4 regions of the Sanguibacter sp. 25GB23B1 genome follow, and region 2 is predicted to be linked to each of the others. Evidence: riboswitches for the same ligand, from Rfam matches in the RefSeq annotation. Region 2 holds a riboswitch; each other region holds the start of a gene.
What was found. A riboswitch is a leader RNA that binds a small molecule or an ion and turns the genes downstream of it on or off. The one in region 2 is predicted to bind thiamine pyrophosphate.
Positions count from the first base shown of each region.

Region 1 (2,192 bases), on a different contig from region 2:
GTGGAGAAGGCACACCCGGAGGTCTTCGACATCCTCCTCCAGGTGCTCGACGACGGCCGCCTCACCGACGGCCAGGGGCGCACGGTCGACTTCCGCAACGTCATCCTCGTCCTCACGTCGAACCTCGGCTCGCAGTTCCTCGTCGACCCGCTGCTCGACGACGGGGCGAAGCGTGCCGCAGTCATGTCGACCGTCCGCGAAGCGTTCAAGCCCGAGTTCCTCAACAGGCTCGACGAGGTCGTGCTCTTCGACCCCCTGGGCCTCGACGAGCTCGGACGGATCGTCGACATCCAGGTCAAGGAGCTCGCGGCACGGCTCACGGACCGTCGGATCTCCCTCGAGGTGACGCTCCCGGCGCGCGAGTGGCTCGCGATCGAGGGCTTCGACCCCGCCTACGGTGCCCGGCCCCTGCGCCGGCTCGTCCAGCGTGAGATCGGGGACCGCCTCGCGCGGTCCATCCTCTCCGGCGAGGTGGTCGACGGCGCGACCGTGCTCGTGGACCGCCCCGACCTCGGCGCGGAGTCCGAGGACGGGACGGCCCGGCTGACGCTCACCGTGCGCTGAGCCGCGCAGCGCCGACCTGCAGCCTCGGCGGGCGGCCGGGAGGGAGTCGTCAGACCGGCGACCACCCGCTCCAGGTGCCCGCCGAGCTGCGGGTGCGGTAGTACGCCCCGGACCAGATGCCGTAGTTGTCCACGGCGACCGAGAGCGTCGGACCGGCATAGCCGAGCGTGCTGCGGATGCCCGTGCCCTGGACGTACTTGTCGATCCGCGCCTGGACGGCGAGGCAACCGGTGCCGGCCTGGACCTTCGTCCAGGTCGACGACCGGGACGCCGCCACCGTGCAGGCCGCTGCGCTCGCGCTCGACGCCACCACTGTCGAGAACCCCACGAGGACGACCGTGAGTGCTGCGATCAGGCTCCTTCTCTGCATCTCTTCCCCCTGCTCGTCGGACGAGGCACGTCGTCGGGCCTCAGGACGACCGTAGGGTCGCGGACCTGCACCCGATCCGTGGACACGCCGCAGAGTGAGAGCTTTGTCACGATTGGGCAGGTCGTGCGTGTGGGGTAGCCTGGCCCGACAACCACATACCCACGGGAGCTCGCAGCAGCGAGCTGAGAGGGCGGCTCACGCGCCGCCGACCGTTCGAACCTGTCCGGATCATGCCGGCGTAGGGAGAATCGATGAGCATCGTCGACGACGCACGCGCGTCCTCAGCACCCAGCACCACCAGCAGCACGGCCACCACCAGCAGCACCGTCACGTCGGCGAGCACCGTGACGATGGGCCCCATCGCCGGGTCCACGAAGCACTACGCGCCGGTCCCTGACGCACCCGGTCTCGCGTTCCCGGTCCGCCGTGTGAACCTCAGCAACGGCGAGCACCTCGATCTCTACGACACGTCCGGCCCGTACACGGACGACTCGGCCGACGCGGCGCCGATCGACCTCCTCGCGGGCCTGCCGCGAGCACGGGAGACGTGGTCGCGGCCGGAGCCCGTGGAGGGCGCCGGCACCCAGCTGGCCTGGGCGAAGGCCGGGATCGTCACCCACGAGATGCGGTACGTCGCCGCCCGCGAGGGTGTGGACGTCGAGCTCGTCCGCTCGGAGGTGGCGCGCGGTCGCGCCGTCATCCCCGCGAACCGGAACCACCCCGAGGTGGAGCCGATGATCATCGGCAAGGCCTTCGCCGTGAAGATCAACGCGAACATCGGCAACTCCGCGGTGACGTCGAGCATCGAGGAAGAGGTCGAGAAGATGGTGTGGGCCGCGCGCTGGGGCGCCGACACCCTCATGGACCTCTCCACCGGCAAGGACATCCACGAGACGCGCGAGTGGATCCTGCGGAACTCCCCGATCCCGGTGGGCACGGTGCCGATCTACCAGGCGCTCGAGAAGGTCAAGGGCGACCCGGCCGCGCTGACCTGGGAGATCTACCGCGACACGGTGATCGAGCAGTGCGAGCAGGGTGTCGACTACATGACCGTCCACGCCGGCGTCCTGCTGCGCTACATCCCGCTCACGGCACGTCGTGTCACGGGGATCGTCTCGCGCGGCGGGTCGATCATGGCGGCGTGGTGCCTCGCGCACCACCGCGAGTCGTTCCTCTACACGCACTTCCATGAGCTGTGCGAGATCCTGCGCCGCTACGACGTGACGTTCTCCCTCGGCGACGGGCTCCGCCCCGGCTC
Region 1 covers NZ_JBDYKL010000001.1:67,731-69,922, reverse strand. The annotation lists gene clpB (ATP-dependent chaperone ClpB) at 1-564, shown strand, start outside; gene ABKW26_RS00345 (hypothetical protein) at 614-934, opposite strand; TPP riboswitch at 1,086-1,196, shown strand; gene thiC (phosphomethylpyrimidine synthase ThiC) at 1,186-2,192, shown strand, end outside.
Region 1: another riboswitch for thiamine pyrophosphate. It lies ahead of thiC (phosphomethylpyrimidine synthase ThiC); the one in region 2 lies ahead of thiO (glycine oxidase ThiO).

Region 2 (2,192 bases):
CGCGACAGCGAGCCCGGGGACCGCGGTCCGTCCGATGATCGGCAGGTTGTCCGGCGTGCCCGGACGCTGCCCGGTCGTCACCTCGTGGAAGTCGAGCTCGTCGATACCGGGGACCAGTGCGCGCGCGTCGCGCAGGAGCGCGTAGACGCTCCCCGCCGGGGTGAGGCTGTCGGTGCGCTCCTCGCTCGTCGCACCGACGACGACCTCGCCGCCAGGACGAGGGACGACGTAGACCGGTCGCATCTGGACCGTCCCGCGCACCACGTGCCGCAGTCCGAAGCCGGGCACGCCCCGGGCATCGAGCCGGATCGACTGTCCGCGGACGGCGCGGGTCGGCACGACGACCTCGGGCACCCCGCCGAGCAGGTCCGCCGAGCGGGCACCGGCAGCGAGGACGACGAGCCCGGCGCTGTGCGTCGCGCCGTTCTCGTCCACCGCGCCGACGACGTCTCCCGTGGCCGAGCGCACGAGCCGGACCGCGGCGGAGCGCACCACCCGGCTCCGCATCCCGGGGCGCCCGTCGACGACCGCCATGAGCGCCCTGTGGGTCGCACGCGGATCGACCTGGTGGTCGCCGCTCACCCAGAACGCACCGGACAGGCGGCTGCCGAGGAAGGGCTCGCGCCCGCGTGCCTCGGCGAGCGAGAGGCGTTCCGACGCGAGGCCCAGGCCCCTGTGGAGGGCGTGCAGCCGGTCGGCCTCCTGGGCGTCGCCCTGGTCGTACGAGACGGCGAGCGTGCCGCAGGCTGCGAGCCCGACGTCGAGCCCCGAGGCCTGCTCGAGCTCGGCCGCGAACGCCGGCCAGCGCGCCGCCGAGTCGACGCACAGCGCGGCGAGCTCCGGCTCGCCGAAGCTCGCCTCGGTGACCGGGGCGAGCATGCCGGCCGCCGCCCACGTCGCCCCCGAGCCCGGGTACGGGTCGAGGCACGTGACGGACAGGCCGAGACAGGACGCTCGCCAGGTGGCGACGGCGCCGATGATGCCACCGCCGAGGACGAGGACGTCCGAGACCGTGGCGGCTGGTGGTGGGGTCGAGACTTCGAGTGCGCGCATGCGCTTGCTCCCTTCGCTGGCATGACCCAGAGCAGGTTCGACGGTCGGCGGAATGCCCTCTCAGCCCCACCTGTGCGGGGCTCCCGTGCGTTGTTCACACTACACTTCCGCGCATGGCCCCGACCTCGGAACCACCCGCCTCTGCGTCACCGGTGCCGGTACCGACCGGCGGCGTGCGCGAGCGGCTGCAGGACGCCCGCCTCTATCTGTGCACCGACGCTCGTCGTGACCGACGAGGTGGCCTCGACCTGCTCGACCTCGTGCGTGCAGCCCTGCGCGGCGGCGTCGACGTCGTCCAGCTGCGCGACCGGTCGCTCGACGTCGCTGAGGAGCTGGATCTCCTCGCGGCACTGCGCGAGCTGACGATCGAGCACGGTGCGCTCCTCGCGGTGAATGACCGCGCCGACGTGGCGCTCGCAGCCCGCGCAGACGTCCTGCACACCGGGCAGCGTGATCTCCCCGTCGCGGCTGCTCGAGGCCTCGTCGGACCGAACGCGGTCCTCGGGCGCTCGACCGGTGGCGGCGCGCAGGCGTCGGCGGCCGACGCCGACCCCGACGTCGACTACTTCTGCGTCGGGCCAGTGTGGGCGACGCCCACGAAACCTGGCCGACCCGCGGTCGGACTCGATGCGGTCCGGCGGGTGGCGGCCGCGCGGCCCGCGACGCCGTGGTTCGCGATCGGCGGGGTCGACCTCGGCAGCGTGCGCGAGGTCGTCGAGGCCGGCGCGCGGCGGGTCGTCGTCGTGCGCGCGGTGACGGAGGCGGCCGACCCGGAGGGGGCGGCGCGAGACCTGCGAGCCACCGTCGCGCGCGCAGTGACTGCAGACGCGGTGACTGCGGTCGCGGGCACGGGCACCGGGCGTGGGCGCCGACCGTGAGCACGACCGCGCGCCGCGCGCTCGTGGCACTCGCGATCGGGAGCCTCCTCGCCGGGCTCCCAGCGTGCAGCCCTGACGGGACCGGCGGCTCCGAGCCAGGGCCTGCCGAGGAGACGACACCCGCGTCGACCTCGGGTGCGGGGGTCGCGACCGTGTCGACGGACTCGTTCGTCGAGCAGACCGTCCTCGTCGACGGGGTGGAGTCGGACACGGTGACCATAGGGGTCCAGTCGCTCGTCGTCGAGGGGGAGACCATGACCC
Region 2 covers NZ_JBDYKL010000049.1:3,020-5,211, reverse strand. The annotation lists gene thiO (glycine oxidase ThiO) at 1-1,053, opposite strand, end outside; TPP riboswitch at 1,045-1,150, opposite strand; gene thiE (thiamine phosphate synthase) at 1,167-1,931, shown strand; gene ABKW26_RS18895 (hypothetical protein) at 1,928-2,192, shown strand, end outside.

Region 3 (2,192 bases), on a different contig from region 2:
CATCCTCCTCGTCACAGCGCTCAGCGCCGTGGCCTACCTGAAGATGGGCATGGACCAGTCGCGTGCCGACTGCTACCGCGAGGCACCGAGCGGAACCTCCGCGAACGAGATCGAGACCACGTTCCGCTGGTTCCCCCCGGGCTACGACTGCACCTACGGGGCCTGAGCAGCGCCGACACCCGCGACGGAGCCCGTCACCTCATGGCGACCGAGCTCCTCGTGATCGACCTCCTCGAACCGACCGACGTGGTGCAGGTGGTCCACCGGTCCCCGTCCGCGCCCGACCGCGAGACCGTCTCCAGCCCGCAGGGCGCCGGTCAACCAGGCCTTCGCCGTGCGGACGCTGTGTTCCCAGGAGCCGAGACGCGGCTGGAGCGCAGCGACGGCCGACGACAGGGAGCATCCGGTGCCGTGGGTGTTCGGCGTGTGCACGCGGGGCCCGTCGATCTCGACCGTCCCGACGTCCGTCACGAGAGCGTCCGGGCTGCTGTGCCCCTCGAGGTGACCGCCCTTGACGAGTACCGCGGCGCCGACCTCCCGCTCGAGGCGCACCCCCTGAGCGAGGGCGTCCGCCCACGTGAGCGCTACCGGCTGGTCCACGAGCACCGCGAGCTCGGCGAGGTTCGGTGTCACGAGGTGCGCGCGACCGAGCAGCCGGACGAGGGCGACGCGGGCGTCGTCGTCGAGGAGGCAGTGCCCGCTCGTCGCGACCATGACCGGGTCGACGACCACGACTGGAACCCGCACGGCACCGAGCCACGCGGTGATCGCGTCGGCGTTGGCCGCCGTCGCCACCATCCCGACCTTCACCGCGTCGACGACGACGTCGTCGCTCACGGCGTCCAGCTGGGCTCGCAGGAACCCGGCCCCCGGGACGTGGGTGGACCGGACACCCTGGGTGTTCTGGGCCACGAGGGCGGTGACGACCGCCATGCCGTAGGCGCCGTGCGCGGCGAACGACTTGAGGTCGGCCTGGATCCCGGCACCGCCGGTGGGGTCGGTCCCGGCGATGCTCAGGACACGAGGACGTGCAGGGGCAGACGTCATGAGGCGACATCCCTTCGCTAGTACGAGCTAGATCAGGTTCGACGGGTGTGCTCTCAGCCCGCGCCGTGCGCGGGCACCCCGTGTCGCTCACTACGATACTCAGCCCCGGAGCACGGCTCCCACCCGGCGGTGTGCCTCGGCGACCGCTGCCTCGCGGACGGCCGCGGTGTCCTGCGCGGTCAAGGTGCGGTCGGCACCACGGAGCCGCAGCGAGAAGGCGAGCGACTTCTTTCCCTCGCCCACCTGCTCCCCCGTGAACACGTCGAAGAGCCGCAGCTCCTCGAGCAGCGGACCGGCCCCCTCGCGCACCGCGTCGAAGACCTGCTGAGCAGGCACGCCGGCGTCGACGACCAGCGCGAGGTCCTCCTTCGCGAGCGGGAAGGTCGAGACGGTCACCCCCTGGATCGGGTCGTGGGGAGCCGCCGCGAAGAGGAGGTCGAGGTCGACCTCGAAGGCGGCAGACCGCGGCGGGAGCCCCAGGTCCTCGACCACCTTCGGGTGCAGCTCTCCCGCGTGACCGACGACGGTCCCGTCCGCGAGCGCGAGGCGCGCGCAGCGTCCTGGGTGCCACGGTGCGTGGTCCGGGTCGCTGGTCACGACGAGGCCGACGCCGACCCGCGCGGCGACGAGCCGCGCGCCGGCGACGGCGTCCGTCCAGTCGGCGACACGACCGGGCCCCCACCAGCCCGCAGGGTCGCGGCGCCCGCACAGCACCCCGGCGACCCGCCGCGGCTGGTCCGGCACGGCCGCGTCGATCGCCGCGAGCTCCGCCTCGGACGGTCGAGCGGCACCCGGGTACAGCGGAGCGGCCGGCGCACCAGCGCGCGGAAGCGTCACGAGACCGACCTCGAAGAGCGCGAGATCGCTCTGGCCTCGTGCGACGTTGCGGCGTGCGGTGTCGAGGAGCGTGACGAGAAGGTTCGTGCGCATCTCGTTCTTCTCCGCCGACAGCGGGTTGGCCAGGACGAGCGCGACCCGCCGCTCGTCGTCGTCAGGGAGGGCCAGCTCGTCGTGCTGTGCCCGCCCGACGAAGGGGTAGCTCAACGTCTCGACGTACCCGTCCTCGGCGAGCGCACGTGCGACGCTCCGGCGCACCCGCTGGCTCTGGGTGAGACCCCGACCGGCCGGTGCTGCCGGGAGGATCG
Region 3 covers NZ_JBDYKL010000017.1:61,726-63,917, reverse strand. The annotation lists gene ABKW26_RS11135 (hypothetical protein) at 1-166, shown strand, start outside; gene thiD (bifunctional hydroxymethylpyrimidine kinase/phosphomethylpyrimidine kinase) at 154-1,047, opposite strand; TPP riboswitch at 1,040-1,138, opposite strand; gene pheT (phenylalanine--tRNA ligase subunit beta) at 1,147-2,192, opposite strand, start outside.
Region 3: another riboswitch for thiamine pyrophosphate. It lies ahead of thiD (bifunctional hydroxymethylpyrimidine kinase/phosphomethylpyrimidine kinase); the one in region 2 lies ahead of thiO (glycine oxidase ThiO).

Region 4 (2,192 bases), on a different contig from region 2:
GCTCGGCGACGTCGAACATCTCGGTCTGCTCGGCGATCGGGCGCGGGTCGGGGTGCAGCGCACCCCGGAGCTCGGCGGCCTGGGCCTGGAGGTCGGCCTGGGCGGCACCGACGGTCTGGAGGATCGCGGTCCGCAGCTGGTCCTTGTCGAGACGCATCGCGGAGTGAGCGAAGGTCACGTCCTGGACGAGCCCTCGGTGGTCGACCTCGGCCTTGACCTCGCCGCGGGAGGAACGGCCCACCCCGCGGAGGTCGGCGAGGTCGGCGGAGACGCGCCGTGCGCGCGCGGCGGCACGGTGCGCGTCGGCGAGCGCGGACTCCATCGTGTCCGCGAGGTCCTGCTCGTTCACCGTGCTCCCTCCGGTCGCCCGACTGCGGTCGTCGGATGGGGCCGACACGTCCAAGCTTCCCTGAGGCTACCGAGTTCTGCGGCGTGCCCCGATGGGGAGAAGTACCCCGGGGAGCATCGGGGACGGCGGCTCAGCGGCGGGCGGCGAGGCGGGCGGCGACCTTCGTCGTGCCGCGGGCAGCAAGAACCCTGGTCAGGGCCGCGGTCGCTCCGGTGACGGCGGCGAAGCCCACCATGCTGACGATCGTCGCGTCGTCGTCGTCGACGAGGCTGCCGGGCTTGCCGGTCGCCTTGAGCCAGATGGTCTTGACGATCTTCTGGGCGAGCAGACCGGCCCCGAACGAGATGGCGAGCGTCGCGAGCTTGACCTGCATGGACTGGTCCTGGGCCACTGTTCCTCCACGTGCGATAGCGATGTGCCCCCACGCTAGCGCCCCACGTCCGGGGCCGCACACCGCGTGTAAACTCGTCCCGAACGACAGGGGAGCGCGAACGAGCGCTGAGAGTGCGGTATACCGCAGACCCTCGAACCTGATCCGGTTAGCACCGGTGTAGGGAGTCGGGAATCTCGCCACGCGCGCGCGTGGAACCCCTCCTCAGGCTTTTCACGGTCCACAGGAGGACGCATCACATGCTGTACACCACCCACCAGCCTGCACGACGCCGGCCCGCACGGACCGGGCTGCTCGTCGCCGGGCTCACCACCAGCATCGCCCTGGTGCTGGCGTCCTGCGCCTCCGAGTCGTCGCAGGACGACGCGACGGGCGAGACGTCGGGAACGTCCGGCACGTCCGGCACGGTCACGGTCGTCGTGCACGACTCGATCATCATCAGCGACGAGAGCAAGGCGGCCTTCGAGGAGGAGAGCGGCCTCACGCTCGAGGTCGTGAGCGCCGGGGACGGCGGGGCGCTCGCCAACCAGCTCGTCCTGACGAAGGACTCGCCGCTCGGCGACGTCGCCTACGGGATCGACAACTCCTTCGCCTCGCGTGCCGTCGAGGAGGGCGTGTTCGCCCCGTACACGTCGCCCGAGCAGGGCGAGCTCTCGGCGCAGCTCGCCGCGGACCCGTCGGGGACGCTCACCGCGGTCGACTACGGCGACGTGTGCATGAATGTCGACACCGCGTGGTTCGACGAGAACGGTGTGCTCGAGCCGGCGACGCTCGACGACCTCACGATGCCCGTGTACGAGGACCTCACGGTGGTGAGCAACCCGGCGACCTCGAGCCCGGGCCTCGCGTTCCTCTTCGCGACGATCGGTGCGTACGGGGACGACTACCTCGAGTACTGGCAGAAGCTCTCGGACAACGGCCTGCTCGTCGTCACCGGGTGGGAAGAGGCGTACCAGACCGAGTTCACGGCGGGCGAGGGCGACGGGGCCCGGCCGATCGTCCTGTCCTACGCCTCGTCCCCGGCGTACACGGTGAGCGAGGACGGCAGCACGACGACCACGACCGCGATGCTCGGCACGTGCTTCCGCCAGGTCGAGTACGCGGGCGTCCTCGAGGGGGCGGAGAACCCGGAGGGTGCGCAGCAGGTCGTCGACTTCCTCCTGGGCGAGCAGTTCCAGTCCACGATCGCGACGAACATGTACGTGTACCCGGTCGACCCCGACGCCGAGATCCCGGTCGAGTGGGTCGACTTCGCGCCGCTGCCGGAGAACCCGATCGTGCTCGACCCCACGGAGATCTCGGAGAACCGTGACCAGTGGATCGAGGACTGGACTGCCACGGTGATCGGCTAGCCCGATGACTGCACCGGTCGTCGAGGAGCGGGCGGGCGCCCGGGACGCGGCCCGCGGGCGCGGCCCGGTCCTGGGGCCCGTGCGCGCTCCTCGTGCGCGC
Region 4 covers NZ_JBDYKL010000032.1:38,361-40,552, forward strand. The annotation lists gene ABKW26_RS15840 (YbaB/EbfC family nucleoid-associated protein) at 1-349, opposite strand, end outside; gene ABKW26_RS15845 (DUF4235 domain-containing protein) at 480-740, opposite strand; TPP riboswitch at 819-923, shown strand; gene ABKW26_RS15850 (thiamine ABC transporter substrate-binding protein) at 980-2,092, shown strand; gene ABKW26_RS15855 (iron ABC transporter permease) at 2,097-2,192, shown strand, end outside.
Region 4: another riboswitch for thiamine pyrophosphate. It lies ahead of ABKW26_RS15850 (thiamine ABC transporter substrate-binding protein); the one in region 2 lies ahead of thiO (glycine oxidase ThiO).